One region of the Butyricicoccus faecihominis genome, then DNA from elsewhere that is predicted to be linked to it. Evidence: riboswitches for the same ligand, from Rfam matches in the RefSeq annotation. Region 1 holds a riboswitch; the other holds the start of a gene.
The links. Region 1 has a riboswitch for FMN ahead of IEY11_RS07340 (ECF transporter S component). Riboswitches for the same ligand answer to the same signal wherever they lie in the genome.
Positions count from the first base shown of each region.

Region 2: it holds a riboswitch for FMN, as region 1 does, so the genes downstream of both, ribD (bifunctional diaminohydroxyphosphoribosylaminopyrimidine deaminase/5-amino-6-(5-phosphoribosylamino)uracil reductase RibD) here and IEY11_RS07340 (ECF transporter S component) in region 1, are expected to answer to the same signal.

Region 1 covers NZ_BMQH01000006.1:97,785-108,113, reverse strand. The annotation lists gene IEY11_RS07375 (argininosuccinate synthase) at 1-546, shown strand, start outside; gene argH (argininosuccinate lyase) at 617-2,011, shown strand; gene argC (N-acetyl-gamma-glutamyl-phosphate reductase) at 2,001-2,921, shown strand; gene argJ (bifunctional glutamate N-acetyltransferase/amino-acid acetyltransferase ArgJ) at 2,942-4,150, shown strand; gene argB (acetylglutamate kinase) at 4,186-5,058, shown strand; gene IEY11_RS07350 (aspartate aminotransferase family protein) at 5,124-6,305, shown strand; gene argF (ornithine carbamoyltransferase) at 6,419-7,333, shown strand; FMN riboswitch at 7,443-7,574, shown strand; gene IEY11_RS07340 (ECF transporter S component) at 7,663-8,274, shown strand; partial or broken gene IEY11_RS07335 (IS256 family transposase) at 8,486-9,678, opposite strand; partial or broken gene IEY11_RS07330 (IS3 family transposase) at 9,811-10,329, opposite strand, start outside.
Region 2 covers NZ_BMQH01000001.1:11,409-21,737, forward strand. The annotation lists gene IEY11_RS00060 (bifunctional 3,4-dihydroxy-2-butanone-4-phosphate synthase/GTP cyclohydrolase II) at 1-700, opposite strand, end outside; gene IEY11_RS00065 (riboflavin synthase) at 716-1,351, opposite strand; gene ribD (bifunctional diaminohydroxyphosphoribosylaminopyrimidine deaminase/5-amino-6-(5-phosphoribosylamino)uracil reductase RibD) at 1,351-2,436, opposite strand; FMN riboswitch at 2,608-2,734, opposite strand; gene IEY11_RS00075 (PD-(D/E)XK nuclease family protein) at 3,023-6,403, shown strand; gene addA (helicase-exonuclease AddAB subunit AddA) at 6,384-9,959, shown strand.

The sequences.
Region 1 (10,329 bases):
GGCGAGAAGCTCGAGTCCGTTGCCCTGATCGAGAAGCTGAACACGCTCGGCGGCGAGAACGGCATCGGTATCCTCGATATCGTTGAGAACCGTCTGGTCGGTATGAAGAGCCGCGGTGTTTATGAGACTCCGGGCGGTGCGATCCTGTACGCAGCACATGCAAAGCTGGAGGAGATCACCCTCGACAAGGAGACCGCACATTATAAGAATCAGGTTGCTCTCAAGTTCGGCGAGCTGGTTTACAACGGCCAGTGGTACACGCCGCTGCGCAAGGCGCTCTCTGCATTTGTTGACTCCACCCAGGAGACCGTTACCGGCGATGTTAAGCTGAAGCTGTACAAGGGCAACATCATCCCGGCTTCCGTAACCTCTCCGTACAGCCTGTACTCCGAGGATATGGCAACCTTTAACGAGGATGACTGCTACGATCAGGCCGATTCTGCAGGCTTCATCAACCTGTTCGGTCTGCCGCTCAAGGTTCGTGCCCTGAACGATCAGATCCTGTACAAGAAGACCGGTGAGCATTTCCCGTCTGTTGAAAAGTAAGTAAAAGAAATCATAGGGCGGCACGCCCGTCGTGTGCCGCCCTATGAGTGTTTTGTGAGGTAACATAAATATGGCAAAATTATGGGCAGGACGTTTCCAGAAGGAAACCGATCTGGTGGTAAACGACTTTAACTCTTCCATCCTGTTTGACTGCCGCTTATATAAGGAAGATATCACCGGCTCTATCGCGCACGCTACCATGCTGGGTAAGCAGGGCATCATCGAGGAGCATGAGGCCGAAAAGATCGTCGAGGGTCTTAAGGGCATTCTGAAGGATATCGAGGACGGCAAGGTTGAGTTCTCGCTCGATTACGAGGACATCCACATGAACGTCGAGCAGCTGCTGACCGAGCGCATCGGTGATACCGGCAAGCGTCTGCACACCGGCCGTTCGAGAAACGATCAGGTTGCACTTGATATGCGTCTGTACGTCAAGAAGGAGATCAAGGAGATCATCAAGCTGATCCTCGGCTTTATGAAGGCGCTGACTGTAAAGAGCCGTGAGAATCTCGATGCGGTTATGCCGGGCTACACCCATCTGCAGCGCGCACAGCCGACGACCTTTGCACATTATATGATGGCGTATGCCAACATGCTCAAGCGCGACGTATCCCGCCTGCAGGATTGCTACGAGCGCATGGACGAAATGCCGCTCGGCTCGGGTGCATTGGCTTCGACCACTTATCCCATCGACCGCGACTTCGTTCGTCAGCAGCTTGGCTTTGCCCGCCTGACCGACAACTCGCTCGACGGCGTATCCGACCGTGACTACTGCGTGGAACTGCTCTCCGCGCTGTCCATCCTGATGATGCATCTGTCCCGTCTGTCCGAGGAAATTATTTCGTGGTGCTCGTGGGAGTTTAAGTTTGTCGAGCTGGACGATGCGTACTCCACCGGCTCGTCCATCATGCCGCAGAAGAAGAACCCGGACGTCTGCGAGCTGATCCGCGGCAAGACCGGCCGTGTTTACGGTGCGCTGACCACCATGCTGACCGTACTCAAGGGTCTGCCGCTGGCGTATAACAAGGATATGCAGGAGGACAAGGAGGCTGTATTCGGCGCGATCGACACCGTAAAGCAGTGCCTTGAGGTATTTACGCCGATGTTCTCCACCATGACGCTGCGCCGCGACAACATGCGCAAGGCAGCCTCCCGCGGCTTTATCAACGCAACCGACTGCGCCGACTACCTGACCAAGAAGGGTGTTCCGTTCCGCGATGCGTACAAGACGGTCGGCCGTCTGGTCAACCAGTGTATCAAGGCCGATGAGACCCTCGAGACCATGACCATGCGCGACTTTGCAGCAATTTCCAACAAGTTCGGCGACGACGTATACGACGCACTCGACCTGCGCACCTGTGTTGCTGAGCGTAAGGTCATCGGCGGCCCGGCTCCGCAGGAAGTAACCCGCCAGATTGATAAAATTGACAAGTTCATCGCGGAGGTTGAGGACGATGAAGCCTAAAATTTACATCGACGGCAAAGAGGGCACGACCGGTCTCCAGATTTACGAGCGCCTCGGCGGCCGCGACGACATCGAGCTGCTGCTCATCGATGAGGATAAGCGCAAGGACACCGAGGAGCGCCGCAAGTTCCTCAATGCAGCCGACATTGCGTTTCTGTGCCTGCCGGATGCGGCGGCGAAAGAGGCGGTTTCGCTCATCGAGAATGATACCACCCGTGTCATCGATGCATCGACCGCGCATCGCACCGACCCGGACTGGGATTACGGCTTTGCCGAGCTTTCCAAGGCGCACCGCGAAGCCATCAAGAACTCCAAGCGCGTTGCCAATCCGGGCTGCCACGCAAGCGGATTTATTTCCTCGGTTTACCCACTGGTAGCAAACGGTATCATTGCCGAGGACACCGCGCTCACCTGTGCTTCGCTGACCGGTTACTCCGGCGGCGGCAAGAAAATGATCGCGGAGTATCAGGACGAGAACCGCGATCCGCGACACGATTCCGAGCGCATTTACGGTCTGAACCTGCACCATAAGCACCTGCCGGAGATGGGCTACATCTGCGGTCTGACGCAGGCGCCGGTGTTCGTGCCAATCGTAGGTGACTTTTACAAGGGTATGGCCACCACAGTTATGCTCCCGGGCGTAGATGCACATCTCGTGCATGCGACGCTCACCAGGCACTACGAGGGTCAACAGCTTGTCACCGTGGCGCCGTTCGGCGGTGAAGAGCCGATGATCTACGCCAACACACTGGCTGGTCACGACAGCCTCAAGCTGATCGTCTGCGGCCACGAGGAGCAGACCATTGTCACCGCACTGTTTGACAATCTCGGCAAGGGCGCTTCGGGCGCTGCCGTGCAGAATATGAATATCATGCTCGGTCTGGATGAAACGACCGGCTTAAACCTCTGATTTCAGCAGGGAGAATTATTATGAAAATTATCGAAGGCGGCGTTTGCGCCGCAAAGGGCTTTAAGGCGGGCAGTGTGCGCTGCGGCGTCAAGGAAAGCCGCACGAATGACGATACCGCAATCATTTTCAGCGAATGCGAATGCACCGCGGCTGCCACCTACACGATGAACCGCGTCAAGGCGGCTCCGCTGTATGTTACCATGGAGCATCTCGAGGACGGCGTAGCACGCGCGATCGTCGCCAATGCGGGCAACGCGAACGCCTGTGCACCGGACGGTATGGAGAACGCTCGCCGTATGGCGCAGGCAGCGGCCAAGCTGCTCGGCGTAGCCGAAACCGATGTTGCCGTTGCATCCACCGGTGTGATCGGTCAGCGCCTCAACATCGAGTGCATCGAGGAGCACCTGCCGGAACTGGTTCTGGAGGACAACGCCTCCGAGAAGGCAAATCGCGCCATCATGACCACCGACACCAAGCCCAAGACTGCGGCTGTTGAGTTCACCATCGGCGGCAAGACCTGTCGCATCGGCGGCATCTGCAAGGGCAGCGGCATGATTCATCCGAACATGGGCACTATGCTGTCCTTCATCACGACTGACTGCGCCATCACGCATGAAATGCTGACTGATGCACTTCAGGAGAACGTAAAAAAGACCTACAACCGTGTAACGGTTGACGGCGACACCTCCACCAACGATATGTGCATCGTGCTCGCAAACGGCATGGCAGGCAATACACTCATCGAGTGGCAGGACGAGGAATATCAGGCGTTCTGCAAGGCACTCAACGAGGTCAACACCCGCCTGGCACGCCAGATCGCCGCAGACGGCGAAGGTGCAACCAAGCTGGTTACCTGCACCGTTAAGAACTCCCGCTCCGAGGAAGCAGCTGAGCGACTGGCCAAGGCCGTTGTCGGCTCCAATCTTGTCAAGGCGGCCATGTTCGGCGCAGATGCAAACTGGGGACGCGTGCTGTGTGCAATGGGCTACTCCAAGGCGCCGTTCCGTCCGGAGTACGTTTCTGTGGTGTTCGAGTCCGCTGCAGGCAGCGTAGCAGTCTGCGACAAGGGTGCTGCTCTGGATTTTGATGAAGATCTGGCGAAGAAGGTGCTCTCCGAGAACGAGGTTACCATTGCGGTTGATGTAAATGAGGGCGAGGACAGCGCTACTGCATGGGGCTGCGACCTTACTTACGATTATGTGAAAATTAACGGAGATTATAGAACGTAATCGCTGCTTATAACAGGATAAAGGAACGAATTAGTATGGATACTCAACTTGATGCGGAGCTGCGCGCCAATATTCTGGTCGAAGCACTTCCGTATATTCAGGAATATTACGGTCAGACCGTTGTCGTAAAATACGGTGGCAACGCAATGATCAACGAGGAGCTGAAGGACGCGGTCATCCACGATCTGGTACTGCTCAATCTGGTCGGCGTCAAGGTCGTTATCGTACACGGCGGCGGCCCGGAAATCAATGAAATGCTGGGAAAGATCGGCAAGGAGAGCAAGTTTGTCAACGGTCTGCGCTATACCGATCGTGAAACCATGGATATTGTCCAGATGGTGCTGTGCGGCAAGGTCAACAAGGACCTTGTAACCCTGATCGAGAAGGCAGGCGGCCGCGGCATCGGTCTCGGCGGCATGGACGGCGGCCTGTTTCAGGCGAAGCGCCTGACCGACCGCTCGGGTACGGATTACGGCTACGTCGGCGACATTATGGACGTAGACCCGGCTCCGGTTATCGATGTGCTGCAGCAGGGCTATATCCCGGTCGTTTCTACCGTTGCACAGGGCATCGACGATGAAACCAACTACAACATCAACGCTGATACCGCAGCCAGCAAGCTGGCAGTTGCACTCGGTGCAAAAAAGCTGATTCTGCTGACCGACGTACGCGGTCTGATGCAGGACATTAACGATCCGGACAGTGTCATTCACCGTCTCAAGGTGTCCGAGGTGCCGAAGCTGGTGCGCGACGGCATCATCAAGGGCGGCATGATCCCCAAGGTAGACTGCTGTGTTGAGGCAGTCCGCAAGGGCGTTGAGCGTGCCACCATTCTGGATGGCCGTGTCAAGCATTCGATTCTGATCGAGCTGCTTTCCAAGGTCGGCGCAGGCACTATGTTTCAGTAATTGAGAATTGAAAATGGAGAATGGAGAATGATTCGCTCCGTATCTCCGATAAAAGGTGATACCCTATGACTTACAATGAATTAAAAAGCGAAGAAAATAAATATGTAATGAACACCTATGGCCGTTTCCCGATTGCACTGGACCACGGCGAGGGTGCGACCCTGTGGGACGTTGAGGGCAAGAAGTACATCGACCTTGCTTCCGGCATCGGTGTAAACTGTCTGGGTTATGCCAATCCGGCAATCATTGACGCGATCGATAAGCAGGCGCACAAGCTGATGCATGTTTCCAACCTGTTCACCACCGAGCCGATGGTTCAGGTTGCCAAGAAGCTGGTAGAAAAGACACATCTGGGTGGCAAGGTATTCTTTGCCAACTCGGGCGCTGAGGCAAACGAGGGTGCCATCAAGCTGGCGCGCAAGTACTCGTTCGACAAGTATGGTGAGGGCCGCTTCAAGGTGCTGACGCTCATCAATTCCTTCCACGGACGTACCGTAACCACGCTGAAGGCCACCGGTCAGGAGCGTTTCCACAACTATTTCTTCCCGTTTACCGAGGGCTTTGATTACGCGGTTGCCAACGACATCAAATCGGTACGCGCAAAGGCGGATGATATGACCTGCGCCATCATGATGGAGCTGATTCAGGGCGAGGGCGGTGTTCTGCCGCTTGACCGCGAGTTCGTCAAGGAGGTAGAGAAGCTCTGCCGCGAGAAGGATATGCTGCTTATCATCGACGAGGTGCAGACCGGTATCGGTCGTACCGGCAGCCTGTTTGCCTTCCAGCAGTACGATATCAAGCCGGACGTTGTCACTATGGCAAAGGGTCTTGGCGGCGGCATGCCGATCGGCGCTGTCATGGCGGCGGATACCTGCTGCAACGTCCTGACGCCGGGCACGCACGCGACCACCTTCGGCGGTACGCCGATTGTCTGCTCCGCAGCAAACGTCGTGCTCGATACTGTCGGTGACGGCCAGTTCCTGATGAAAGTGCGCGAAAAGGGCGAGTACCTTCGCAACGGCATCCTGTCCCTTGGCTCGCCGAATATCAAGGGCGTGCGCGGCATGGGTCTCATGCTCGGCATCATCGTTGAGGAAGGAAAGCACTCCGTGTTTGCCAATAAGCTGATCGAAAACGGCGTTCTGGCGATCACCGCCGGCAAAAATGCCGTTCGTCTGCTCCCGCCGCTCACCATTTCGAAGGAAGAAATGGATGAAGCACTCGCTATCATGGCAAAGGTATTTTAATCAAAGGTCTTGACAATTAGTAATTAACGTGATTATCGTACTGGTGCAGCAGCACCCAAATAATTACTAACTACTAATTATTCATTGCTAATTTGCAGAAAGGGTTTATTACAATGAAGCATTTACTGAAGCTGCTTGACTGCTCCACCGAGGAGATCATCGGTCTGCTCGATCTGGCGGATCAGCTCAAGTATGAGAGAAAGCACAACATTTCCCATCGTCACCTGGAAGGCAAGAACCTTGGCATGATCTTCCAGAAGTCCTCCACCCGTACCCGCGTTTCCTTCGAGACCGGCATGTATCAGCTGGGCGGTCAGGCGCTGTTCCTGTCCAACCGTGATCTGCAGATTGGCCGCGGCGAACCGGTACAGGATACGGCCCGCGTGCTGAGCCGCTATCTGGACGGCATCATGATCCGCACCTATGAGCAGAAGGAAGTAGAGGATCTGGCAAACTACGGCTCTATTCCGATCATCAACGGTCTGACTGATTTCTGCCATCCGTGTCAGGTTCTGGCGGACCTCATGACCATCCGTGAGAAGTTTGCCGTTCTTGAGGGTCTCAAGATGTGCTACATTGGCGACGGCAACAACATGGCAAACTCGCTGATCGTCGGCGGCCTCAAGACCGGCATGAGGGTTTCCATCGCAACGCCGGTGGACTACCGTCCGGACGCTGAGGTTATGGCATTCGCAGAGCCGAACCCGAACTTCTTCATCACCGATGACCCGATGAAGGCTGCTGAGAACGCAGACGTTGTTATCACTGATACATGGGCGTCCATGGGACAGGAAGCCGAGAAGGAAGTCCGCATGAAGGCATTCCAGGGCTATCAGGTCAATGATGAGCTGCTGGCTGCTGCAAAGCCGGGCTGCATGGTGCAGCACTGCCTGCCGGCCTACCGTGAGCAGGAGATCACCACCAAGGTGTTCGAGGAGCACGCAAACGAAATTTTCGAGGAAGCAGAAAACCGCCTGCACGCACAGAAGGCCGTTATGGTTACTCTGATGAGCAGCAAGGAAGACTGATTTCTGATAAAAAGCCGCTTTCGCAAGGGAAGGCGGCTTTTATGTTTTTTCTTGCTGAAGTGTTGACAAGTCCTTTACTGGTGACTATAATAGCAATATAAATAAATCAGTTCTGTTTCAGGGCGGAGTGAAAGTCTCCACCGGCAGTATACAGGCTTCGAGCCTGATAGTCTGCGAGCCGCAAGGCATGATGGGTTAGAATCCCAACCGACGGTTATAGTCCGGATGAGAGAAACAGATGTACCTATCGCTACGTCTGTATGCCTCTGGAGCAATCCAGGGGTTTGTTTTATTTATGGAACAGGACTCCTGAAAGGGAGAAAACAGCAATGACCAAAACCAGCAAGATCACCTACACCGCAATTTTCGCGGCTATCGCAACCGTACTGATGTACTTTGAATTTCCGATTCCGTTCATGCCGCCGTTCCTCAAGGTGGATCTGTCCGGTGCAGTCGTGCTCATCGGTGCGTTTATTTTCGGCATCGCTCCGGCGATCACGATGATCGGCATCAAGGACATCATTCATCTGACCCAGACCCAGACCGGCGGCTCCGGTGAGGTCGCAGATTTCCTGATGCTTTCCACGCTCGTTGTTATTGCCGTGCTGCTGTACCGCGGTCACAAGAGCCGCAAGATGGCTGTCCTCGGCTGTGCAGCTGGCTCGGTTGCTATGGCGTGTGTCGGCATGTTGACCAACTATTTTCTTATCATTCCGTTTTATTCGCAGGTTATGCCGCTGCAGGCTATCTTTGATGCATGCAACGCGATCAACCCGTATGTGACCGGCATGCAGGGCTATCTGCTGCTCGGCGTTCTGCCGTTCAATCTCATCAAAGGCGCAATCCTGACTGCGATTACCATGCTTGCCTACAAGAAACTGAGCGTGTTCATCAAGTCCAAGCAGATCGAATTGCACCACTCCAGACAGCGTGTCGGCTAAGTAAAAAACGAAGGTGCTCTCCAGCAAACGGAGAGCACCTTTTTGTTCAATAATCGCAAACAGTGCGGTAACATCTATGATTTCGACAAAGATCTGTATACGAATTGACAAAATGCGTGGCCAAGATTATATCACATGCGTGCATCTAATAGACTCGGTCCCGTCAAGATTTGTGCGCAAAATTGTTTGCAGGTTCTCCGGCTGAGTGAAGTCAGCCGGCAATGAAGGCGTCGTCCAGCGCCGCCTCCGAGTACTTCATGTTCATATATTTTTTCTGCCCCACTGCGTGCCCGCCACATGGCGAAGCCGAGCGAAGACCAGCATCAGAGCAGAGTTGCCGTCAGGGAATGTTCCCACCACGCGGGTTCTGCGGCGGATTTCACAATTCAGCCGCTTGATCACATTGTTGGTGCGGATGCGCGTCCAATGCTCACTGGGAAAATCGCAGTAGGTCAGCGTCTCCTCAATGCCGTCCTCGACCTTCTTGGCAGCCTCCTTCAGCTTCATGGCGCGCAGTTCGGCAACGACTTCTTTAGCCTTCTCGCGGGATGTCTGTTTGCTCTCCCGGGCGTGGATCGCCTTGAGCATTTTTTACCACAATTTTGACCTTGGATTTAGGCACAACAGAGAAAACATTGCGATAGAAATGCACTGTGCAGCGCTGGTATTTGGCGTCCGGGAACACCTCGCCCACGGTCTCCAGCATCCCCATGCACTTGTCGCCGACGATGAGTTTTACGCCGTCCAAGCCGCGTCCGCGGAGCCACTGAAAGAAGCTGACCTAGCTGGCCTTATCCTCTTTCATTCCCTCGGCGGCGCCTAAAACCTCATGGAAACCGTCATCATTCACGGCGATTGCCACCAGAATGGCTACATTTTCATACTCTCCGCCCCAGTTGCGGCGCAGATAGATGCCGTCCACGTAGACATACGGATAGCGCCCGCCCTGCAAGGGGCGGTTGCGCCAGTCCTCGATGTGGACGTAGGCTTTCTTGTTCAACTCGCTGATGGTAGCGGGTGAAACCTTGCTGCCCCACAGGGTCTCGGTGATGTCCTCTACCCGGTGCACGGAAACACGCCTGCCAGGTACATCTCGATGAGGGCCTCCTCCACGCTGCTCTCCCGGCGGCGATACCGCTCGATGATGGCGGTCTCAAAGGACACACCCTTGAGATGAGGCACGTGGAGCGTGACGTCGCCAGAGGCGGTGGTGAGATTCCGGTCATAGTGGCCGCTGCGGTAGCCCTGACGGGCCTCGCTGCGCTCGTAGCGGGCAGCCTGTGTCAGGGACCCCGTCTCCTTTTCCAGCAGCTCATTCCGGGTTTCCTCCACGCTGCTGCGGACCAATTCCTTGTTTTTCCCCTTGATAATTTCCTCATTCAGCTGTACAATTCTCTCGGACATAGTTTGTTGTCTCCTTTCAGAATGGTGTGTGGTAACTTCCTTCTACCAGAGCCTGCAAGCTATGTCTTCTTTTATGCGGTTTTCAATTTGCGCAACTTATTGTACCTTAGGGGGTGCGGACAAAATCTTGGACTATGCCGATAGGCCGAGTTTTTGTCTATACTCCAGCGGACTAAGTCCACCAAGAGATATCTTAATTCGCTTTTCCCGATACCAAGCCATATAATCTTCGACTGTATGAATGAACTCCTCTATTGAAACGTTTAGCCAGGAAACCCCATAAAACATCTCGTTCTTCATTCGCCCAAAGAAACCTTCACAGGCTGAATTATCAGGCGAGCACCCTTTCTTGGACATGGATCGATGCAAATGCGCTGCTTCCATACGACTGATCCAGCCTGGCCAGCGATAGTGGCACCCACGATCCGTATGGACAACTGGGTGCTCTCCGACTTTTAGAAGAGAAATCGCTTTGTCCAGCATTCCGTTTGTCAACTCTGCGTTCGGGCTGATGCCAATGCTCCAACAAACAGGCATGCCATCAAAGCAGTCGATGATTGGCGAAAGATAAACCTTGCCTGCAGGGATTGCAAATTCCGTAATATCTGTCAGCCACTTTTCATTGGGACGATTTGCATGGAAATCCCGTTT
Region 2 (10,329 bases), on a different contig from region 1:
CGCCGGTCAGGTCGTTGACGTAGCCGTAGATGCGGAACTCACCGAAACGGGTCGGCATTTTCGCACAGGCTTCGCGGACAACGTGCTTATCATGACGGCGGCAGTAGTCCTGCAGGTCCTTGATAGTGATGATCTTGAGACCCCATTCCTTGGCCTTCTCCATCAGCTCGGGCGTGCGCATCATCGTGCCGTCATCGCGCATGATCTCACAGCACAGACCGCACTGCTCGAGTCCGGCCAGACGGCACAGATCGACAGTCGCCTCGGTGTGGCCGTTGCGGGTCAGCACACCGCCGCGGCGTGCGACGAGCGGGAAAACGTGTCCCGGACGGCGGAGTTCCTCCGGCTTGGTGTGGATATCCGCACATTTGCGGCAGGTAAAGCCGCGTTCCTCGGCGGAAATGCCGGTCGTGGTGTCCACATGGTCGATGGAGACCGTGAACGCGGTGTGGTGGTTGTCGGTGTTGACCTTTACCATCTGCTCGAGACCGAGACGGAGTGCAACCTGCTCACTCATCGGTGTGCAGATCAGGCCCTTGGCATGGGTCGCCATAAAGTTGACGTTCTCGGTCGTGGCAAACTGTGCCGCGCAGATGAGGTCGCCCTCGTTTTCGCGGTCCGGGTCATCAATGGTGAGGATGAGGTGTCCGGCGCGAAGCTCTTCGAGCGCCTCTTCAACTGTATTGAACTGATATTCCATAAGAGAAAACCTCCGTTAAAATCCGTGTTGTGCAAGAAAATCCATCGTAATACCGCTGGATTTGTGCGGCGTGAGCATTTTTTCAACGTATTTGCCGATCACATCACATTCGAGGTTGACCGGCTCGCCCGGCTTTTTGCCGAGCAGAATGGTCTGTGCGCCGGTGTGCGGAATGATGGAGACCGAAAAGTCGGTGTCCGTCACAGCCGCCACGGTAAGGCTGACGCCATCAATGGCGATCGAGCCTTTTTCGACGATGTACCGGAGCAGGGGAGCCGGTGTTTTGATCGTCACCCACACGGCGTTGTCCTCGCGCCGCTGCGAGAGAACCGAGCCGGTGCCGTCGATATGGCCGGATACGATATGACCGCCGAACCGTCCGTCGGCAGGCATCGCGCGCTCCAGATTGACCGGCGAGCCGCTCTGCAGACTGCCGAGCGCGGAGCGCCGCAAGCTCTCCGCCATCACGTCGGCGCTGAAGCTGTCGTCCGTCAGCGTGACCACGGTCAGGCATACGCCGTTCGTGGCAATGCTGTCACCGATTTTTGTATTTTCGAGCACGGTATTCGCTGCAATCGTCAGCCGAGCGCCCTTTGCGCCGCGCTCGATGCGCCGCACCGTACCGATTTCTTCGATAAGTCCAGTAAACATTACAATCTCCCTTCAATCAGGAAATCTTCGTCCATCGGCGTGCAGGTCACGTCCTTCAGCGGAAGCGCCTGCACCATCTTGTCAAATCCCAGACCTCCGACCGGACTTTTTGCGCCTGCACCGCCGATGATTTTCGGGGCGATGTACGCTTGCACGCGGTGCACCACACCGGCCTCCAGCGCGGAGAACGCAAGTGCCGAGCCGCCTTCGAGAAGCAGACCGTCGATGCCGAGTGCGCCGAGCTGGCGCATCAGATCGGCAAGGTCTACGCGCTCGTTTTTCGTTTTGCATTCGAGAATGTGTACACCGTGCCGTTCCAGTTCAGCGGTGCGCTCATTTCGATCGACGACCGCGATATAGGTCGGGATTTTGTTCGCCGTCTGTACGATTCTGCTGTCGATCGGCGTTCTTGCGCGGCTGTCGCAGATTACGCGGATCGGATCGCGCCCGCCGTCAATGCGGCAGGTGAGCAGCGGATCGTCCTCAAGCACGGTGCCGATGCCGACCATGATGGCGGGCAGCCGATTGCGCGTTTTGTGCACATGACGGCGGGCGGTCTCGCCGGTAACCCAGCGGCTGTCACCGGTGTGCGCGGCGATTTTGCCGTCGAGCGTCATCGCGTACTTGAGCGTCACAAACGGCGTTTTGTGCGTGATGTAGTGAAAGAAAACTTCATTCACGCGGCGGCATTCGTCCTCGCACACGCCGGTCTCTACTTCAATGCCTGCGTCGCGCAGGATCTGTGCGCCTTTGCCGGCTACCAGCGGGTTCGGGTCCAGACAGCCGACGAACACGCGGCCGATCTTGTGCTCGATGACTGCGTCTGTGCACGGCGGCGTGCGTCCCCAGTGGCAGCACGGCTCGAGTGTGACGTAAAGGTCTGCGCCCGTGCAGTCCTCGGTGCAGTGCGCGAATGCATTGCGCTCGGCATGCAGGCCGCCGATGTGCTCGTGCCAGCCTTCACCGATGATTTTTCCGTCCTTGACGATGACGCAGCCGACCATCGGATTCGGGTTGACGTGACCGGCTCCGCGCTGGGCCAGCGCCAGCGCCCGACGCATATATTCCTGTTTTTGCTCCTGCATAGAATCACCTGATATAATTCTGTAGAAAATTTCACAATAGTTTGGCGACAGCCATAAAAAAACGTCCCAAAGATAGAATCTTCGGGACGCTGAAAAAAGCATTGTGAAAATAAAAAGTCTGAAACACCGAATCGGCATTTCAGAACAGCAAACAAACGGAAAATCTTTCCGTGCATTCTTCTTTTATCCAGACTATACTGTCGGCCTCGGAATTTCACCGAATCATGCTTCCGCCGAATGGCATCCGCTCGCGGGCTGTACCGCCGGTAGGGAATTGCACCCTGCCCTGAAGAATCAAATATTTGGTTTTGCGGGGCAGAGCCTTTATTGTTCCGCCTGAGGAAAGTATAGTCCCAAGCGGAGAAAAATGCAAGAGTTTTTTGAAAAAATAATTTTACAGAATATGTGAATGCAAACAAAGCACCGTAAAAGTTCGAAAAAGACTGGAAAATACGCTGATAACGCATAAAAAATATAAAATGACCATACGGTTGTTATTGATAATTTTCCGTTTTCCATTACCAATTTTCAATTTGCTCCGGTTGTGCTATAATCAAATAGCTATGAAATGAAAGGAGAGTGTGCCATGCGGATCTGGACCGGACGAGCGGGGAGCGGCAAGACAACGGCCATCCTGCGGGAGATCGCGGCGCTGAGTGAAAAGGGAGAGGGACGGCAGATTCTGCTCGTGCCCGAGCTGAACTCGCACCTGATGGAGAGACGGCTTGCCGCAGCCACGCACAACCACGGCGCACGCACGGCCGAGGTGCTGACGTTCTCACGATTGGCTGACCGTGTGTTCTCTGAGGTCGGCGGACTGGCACAGCAGATGCTGACGCCGGCAGGTCAGCTTTTGACCTTGCAGGAGGCGGCACGCCGTGTGCAGGGCGGGCTGAGTGCGTGGAAGGGTCTGGCAGACAAGCCGGAGCTGCTGCAGGAGGCGCTGCGGCTGATCGACGAGTGCAAAACCTGTGCAGTCGCACCGGAGACGCTGTTTGCGGCTGCCGAGGAGAGTGAGGACGCGGTACTTGCAGAAAAATTGTCCGATCTTGCACAGATTTTGACGGCATATGAGCGCCTGTGCGAGGAGTCTTTGCCTGACCCGAGAGACCGTCTGACACACCTGCGCGACCGTCTGGCAGAAAGCCACACGTTGGACGGTGCAGCGGTCTATCTGGATGGTTTTCTCGGCTTTACCGTGCAGGAAAGTGCAGTAGTTGATGCCATGCTGGCGGCGGGTGTGCCGCTCGCTGCAGCGGTAACCTGCGATACGGATTACCCGGAGATTTTCCTTACCGGCTGTAAAACAGTGCAGAAATTAACCCGGATGGCAAAGCATCATAACCAGACGGTCGAGCGCATCGAACTGGGCGAAAGCAAGGTGGCCCGACCGGCGGGACTGGCTGCGCTCGAACGCGAAAGCCTGCTGCCGGTGCGTGCCCCGCAGGAGAGCGCGGACGGCGTTCGGCTGTACGAGGCGGCTTCACCGTTTGACGAGTGTGAGCATGCGGCGGCCTACATTCGGCGCAAGGTGCGGGACGAAGGCGCGCGCTGCCGCGATTTTGTGGTTGCGGCACGCGATATCGAGCCGTACAGCGCGTTCCTTGCAATGGCGATGGCGCGGTACGACATTCCGGTATTCCTCGCGGAAAAGCCGGATCTGCTGTCCCGTCCGCCGATGGCGCTGGTCACGAATGCGCTGGAAGCGGTGCGAAATCACTTCCGATATGAAGATCTATTCTCCTGTCTCAAGACCGGACTCGCGGGCTTGGATTGGGACGAAATTGACAAATTAGAGAACTATGTGCTCACCTGGAACATCCGCGGCGGAGCATGGGAACGCGAGTGGACCGAGCATCCGGACGGCTATGGTCTGTCCATCGACGAGAACGCGAAGGCACAGCTTGCCGAGCTGAACACACTCCGCAAACGAGCAATCGCGCCGTTCTCCGCACTGCGCGAGGCACTTGCAGGTGAGCAGCCTGCAGGTGACTGCGTGCGTACGCTCTATGCATTCCTTCTCGCGGTGGATGCGCCGCAGCGCATGACCGACCGCGCCGCCGGACACGAGCAGGCGGGCCGTCTGCAGCTGGCCGATGAGTACCGCCAGCTGTGGGAAATCCTGGTTTCTGCGATGGAGCAGTTCGCGTGGGTGTGCGGGGATATGCCGCTGACGCTCGACCGTTTCGCGCAGCTGTTCCGGCTGGTGCTCGGCGAGTACGATGTGGGTACGATTCCGGTTTCGCTCGACCGCGTGACCTGCGGCAACATCGAGCGTGCGTGTACGGAAAATGCGAAATATGTCATCCTGCTGGGCGTTAACGACGGCCTGATACCGAAAACCCCATCCTCGACCTCGCTGCTGAGTGACATGGACCGCGACAAAATGGATGCGCTCGGCGTGGAACTCAAAGCCTACGGCGAGGAACGCCTGTTGATGGAGCAGGAAACGCTCTATCGGGCACTTGCGTGCCCGACAGACGAGCTGCTGCTGACGTATCACACCATCGACGCAGGCGGCGGTGAAACGCGGCCGTCCTACTTCGTGAACACAGTGCGGGAGCTGCTGCCGGATGTGCCGTTTTCCACCCACCGGACGGAGACCGTGCGCGACCGCCTGCAGGCGGAACGACCGGCGGTCGAACTCGCGTGCGCGTATCTTTCGGGCGACCGGACAGCCGCTGTGCGGGCCGCCTATGACTACTATAAGGATGATGAGCGAGTCAAAAACGCGCAGGCGCAGCGACGCGGCAGAGGACCGCTGAGCAGTCCGCACACGATTGACGGATTGTACGGAAAAAGTCTTAATCTGACGGATTCGCGCGTGGATACGTTCTATTCCTGCCGGTTTGCGTTCTTTATGCAGTACGGTTTGAAGGCCAAGCCGCGCCGCGTGGCGAGGTTTGATGCGCTCTCGACCGGCACGTTCATCCACTATGTGCTCGAGCATGCGCTGGATGCTCTTGGAAAGTGCGAGGGCGGCGCCGCCCATGCCGATCAGCCGACCGTGCGCAAAGCCTGCCGTGAAGCGGTACGGCAGTATGTCGCGGAGGAACTGGGCGGCCTGGAGAACAAAACCGCGCGTTTCCAGTACCTGTTCCGCCGACTGGTGCGCGCCGTGGAGCAGATCCTCGACAACGTGATCGAAGAACTGCGCGTATCCGACTTTGCGCCGATCGACTATGAGCTGGACTTCTCGCGCAGCGGCGACCTGCCGCCCGTGCAGTGCGAGGACGGCGATGTGTCGGTTTCGCTCTCCGGCAAGGTGGACCGCGTGGATGGCTACATCAAAAACGGCCGCCTCTATCTGCGCGTTATGGACTATAAAAGCGGAAAAAAGTCATTTTCGCTGTCCGACATCTGGTATGGACTCAACATGCAGCTTATCATCTATCTGTACGCGCTGCAGCAGGAGGGGCTTGACCGCTATCGAGCCCGCCTGACTGCCGAGCTGAACGAAATCGTACCGGCGGGTGTGCTGTACGTTCCGGTGCGTGATGAGCTGCCGGACGCGGCGCGCGACACGGACGAGGAAGGGCTGCGCATCCTGCGCGATAAGGCGCTGCGGCGTTCGGGTCTGCTGAGCGACGATATGTCGCTGCTCGAGGCGATGGAGCACGGTCTGGAGGGTGATGGACGATTTATTCCGGTCTCTATCAAGACCAGGAAGGGTGAGGATGAGCCGACGCTTGCCGCCAAGTCTGCGGTAGCCGATCTGGCGAAATTCGGCAGACTGGCACGATACACGCAGAAAAAGCTGCTCGAAATGGGACAGGCTCTGCGAAACGGCAGCATTGAAGCCGACCCGTGCAAGACCGACCGCAGCTACTGCGAATGGTGTGATTTCCGGGCAGCCTGCCGGTTCGATGAGACCGCCGGAGACAAGGTGCGCTGGCTGAAAAACATCAAGGACAAGGAATTCTGGGAGCAGTTAGGAGGGGACGACAATGCCGAAGTGGACACCTGATCAGCAGACCGCGATCGACGACCGCGGCGGTGCACTGCTGGTTTCAGCGGCAGCCGGCTCGGGCAAGACAGCCGTGCTGACCGAGCGCGTGCTCCGGCGGCTGACGGACGAGAACGATCCGGTCGATATCGACCGCCTGCTGCTGGTTACGTTTACCAACGCGGCGGCAGCCGAAATGCGTGAGCGAATCGGTGCGGCACTCGGTGCGGCTGTAGCCGCAAACCCGCGGGATACCCGTCTGCGGCGGCAGCTGTTCCTCGTGCACCGCGCGAAAATCACGACCGTGCACGCGCTGTGTCTGTCGCTCGCGCGCGAGCAGGCGGCGGTGCTCGGTATCGCACCCGACTTCCGCCTGATGGACGAAAACGAGGGCAAGCTGCTTCGCGCCGAGGTGCTCGAAGAAGTGCTCGACACGGCCTATGAGCAGGCGGATGAGAAGTTTTTTGCGCTCTGCGATCTGCTGACGGCGGGGCGCGACGACCAAAAGCTGGGCGAGGTCATTCTCGGCACCTACGAGAAGATTCAGGCGCATCCTGATCCGCGGGCGTTCCTCGAGGATGTGCGCGCCGGATTGTACACGCGCGGCATGGACACGCCGCACGGCCGTGTTCTGCGCGAGCAGGCGAAGTCGGCGGCACAGCACGGTGCGGCATTTCTGCACATGGCTGTGGATGAATTGACCGGCATTGATGAGCTGGCGGACAACTATCTGCCCGCGCTGACGAGCGACTTAAATCAGGCCGAGCGTCTGCTGGACGCACTGTTTGGCGGCAGCTGGGATGACTGCGTGAAGGCTGCCCGGTCGATTTCGTTTGACCGACTGAAGGCCGCGAGAAAATTTGAGGACAAGGCGTTCCTCGAGCAGATCAAGGCCATGCGCGAGGAGTGGAAGGGCGTTGCCAATAACATTCGGGAGAAATGGCTGACCGTCACCGCAGAGGAAGCGGAGTACGACCGCGGCCTAACAGCCCCCGCGCTGTTCGCGCTCATTGACATGGTAAACGCCTTTGACGATGCCTTTACGGCAGCGAAACGTGCGAGAAATGCTGCGGATTTCAACGATTTGGAGCACTTTGCCGTGCGTCTGCTGTATACAGACGGCAAGCCGTCCACACTGGCGAAAACCATGTCCGAGCAGTTCACCGAAATTGCGGTGGACGAGTATCAGGACACCAACGCCGTGCAGGATGCCATCTTCCGCGCACTCTCCAGAAACGAGACCAACCTGTTCATGGTCGGTGACGTCAAGCAGAGCATTTACGGCTTTCGACTGGCTGACCCGTCCATTTTCCTTGAGAAATACCGCAGCTTCGATGAGGTGGCGGACGCCGCTGACGGGCAGCCGCGCCGTGTCGTGCTCGGGCAGAATTTCCGTTCACGAGCGGCCGTGCTGGACGCGTGCAACTATCTGTTTGCCGCCGTCATGGGCGAGACCGTGGGCGATCTCGTGTACACGGACAAGGAGGCGCTGCACCTCGGCGCGGACTACTATCCGGAGGCCGGAAACGAGCGGTACAAGACCGAAGTCCTGCTCGTGGACGCGGACGGACTCGGCGAGGACGATGATGCGCCGGACAAGACCGAACTCGAAGCACGGCTTGCCGCGAAGCGAATTCGTGCGCTGCTCGACGAAGGCTTTCCGGTGACGGATAAGCAGACCGGAAAGCTGCGTCCGGTCACGCCGGGCGATATCGTAATCCTGCTGCGCTCGCCCAGAAGCAAGGCGCCGACCTACATTGCGGAGCTGGAGCGCATCGGCGTAACAGCCAGCGCCGAGCAGCGCGGCGGCCTGCTGGAGACTGCCGAGGTCGGCACGATGGTGTCGCTGCTCAGCGTCATTGACAACCCGCGGCAGGATGTTGACCTTATCGGCGTGATGCGTTCGCCGCTGTTCGGATTCACCGAGCAGGAACTGGCGGATATTCGCCTTGTGGACCGCAAGATCAGCTATTATGACGCGCTGCTGCAGGCGAGAACAGATTTTCCCAAGGTGGAAACCTTCCTGCAGCGGCTGGACTTTCTGCGCACCTTTGCGTGCGATCAGCCGGTGTACCGCCTGCTGTGGGAGATTTACGACCAGACCGGCGCGCTCGGTCTGTACGGCGCTCTGCCGAACGGCGCACAGCGTCAGAGCAACCTGCTGACATTCTTCGAGCGGGCGCGCTCGTTTGAGGGACAGGGATTCCGCGGCCTGTTTGACTTTGTGCGCCTGCTGCGCGGCATGCTCGAACAGGGCGAGGATTTCCAGACGGTCGGCGCCGAGGCCACCGGCGGTGCGGTCCGCATTCTGTCCATCCACAAGTCCAAGGGACTGGAATTTCCGGTTGTTATCGTGGCGGACTGCGCCAAGCAGTTCAACGACAGTGACCTTAAGGAGCCGGTGCTCGTGCACCAGAACCTCGGCTTTGGCAGTAAGTGCCGCGACCGTGACCGCGGTGTGCAGTACGACACAGCCGAGCGCATTGCAGTCTCGGTGCAGATGCGCCGCGAGATGATATCCGAAGAGCTGCGCGTATTATATGTAGCGATGACGCGTGCAAAGGAAAAGCTGATTCTGACGGCAGCCACCGGCAGTCTGCGGAATTCGCTGAAAAAATGGTCGCTGCTGGCGTCGCTCGACGAGCTGCCGCAGTACGCCATGGGTGCGGCGCGCACGCCGCTTGCGTGGATTCTGACACCGCTGCTGCGGCATCCATGCGCGCGTGCCTTCCGCGAGGAGTATGCGCCCGAGGTGCCCGAGCACGGCACGGACAATGATGCGTTTATGCTCAAGGTGTATTATCCGAGCGACCTGCAGCCGCAGGAAACTGAAATCCTGCGTTTCGAGGACAGGGAGACCGGCGACTGCACCGTGCAGCCGCACTTCGACTACCCGTATGCTTACCTCGCGGAGCTGCCGAGTAAGCTGACCGCCACCGGTGTCGGCCGCGGCTACCGTGCAGACGAGGCCGCCGAGCAGACACCGCCTCCGCGGAAGGAGGTGCAGCTGCGCGCGCCGCTGTTCGAGCAGGGAGAAAAAAAGCTGACGCCTGCCGAGATCGGCACAGCACACCACCTGTTTATGCAGTTCTGCGACTTTGATGCCGCCTGTGCGCCGAACGGCGTGGAAAACGAGCTGAACCGTCTGGCGGAAAAGAAGATTTTGTCCACAGAACAGGCGCATGCTGTGGATAAACGCAAGATCGAACGGTTTTTCGCCTCCGACCTGTACAAAACCTTTATGGCGGAAAATAAGGTGCGGCGTGAGTTCAAGTTCTCCGTGCTTGTTCCGGCGCAAGCGTATTTTCCGGTCGCGGCGGATGCACCCGAGGAAAACGTGCTCCTGCAGGGCGTTATCGACTGCCTGATTGAAACCGGGGACGGCTTTGTTATCCTTGACTTCAAGACCGACCGCATCAAGAAGGGCGGTGCGGTCGAGAGAGCCGAGCAGTACCGTCCGCAGCTGGCCGCCTACGCACGTGCCGTGCATGAGATTTACGGCAGACCGGTCCGCGCATGTGTGCTGTACTTTTTCCACACCGGCGATACCGAATGGGTGTCGCTCGACGAGACCTGACGGCATTCGACCGCACAGCAGTTAAGAGTGTGTTAAGATTCATTTGCACGCATTGACATTGCGGCCGCACGATGGTAAATTGAGTACAACAAAAGCAAAGGGGCACCGGAAAAATACCGGACGGCTCCGCAGAACCTCAATACGCCACCATCATTCATTCCTCATTTCCAAATGAAAAATCCGCAGACGGGAACGTCTGCGGATTTTTCTATCTGTCAGAGGCTGATTTCGCGACAGCCGTTTGCACGGATTGCATAACACGCATGCGGCAAAAATCGTGAAAAACCGTCATATGCCCGCTTTACTTTACAGGGCAAAAAGGATATAATAAACTTAACTATCAAAAACGACCTATTTGGAGAAAAGGAGA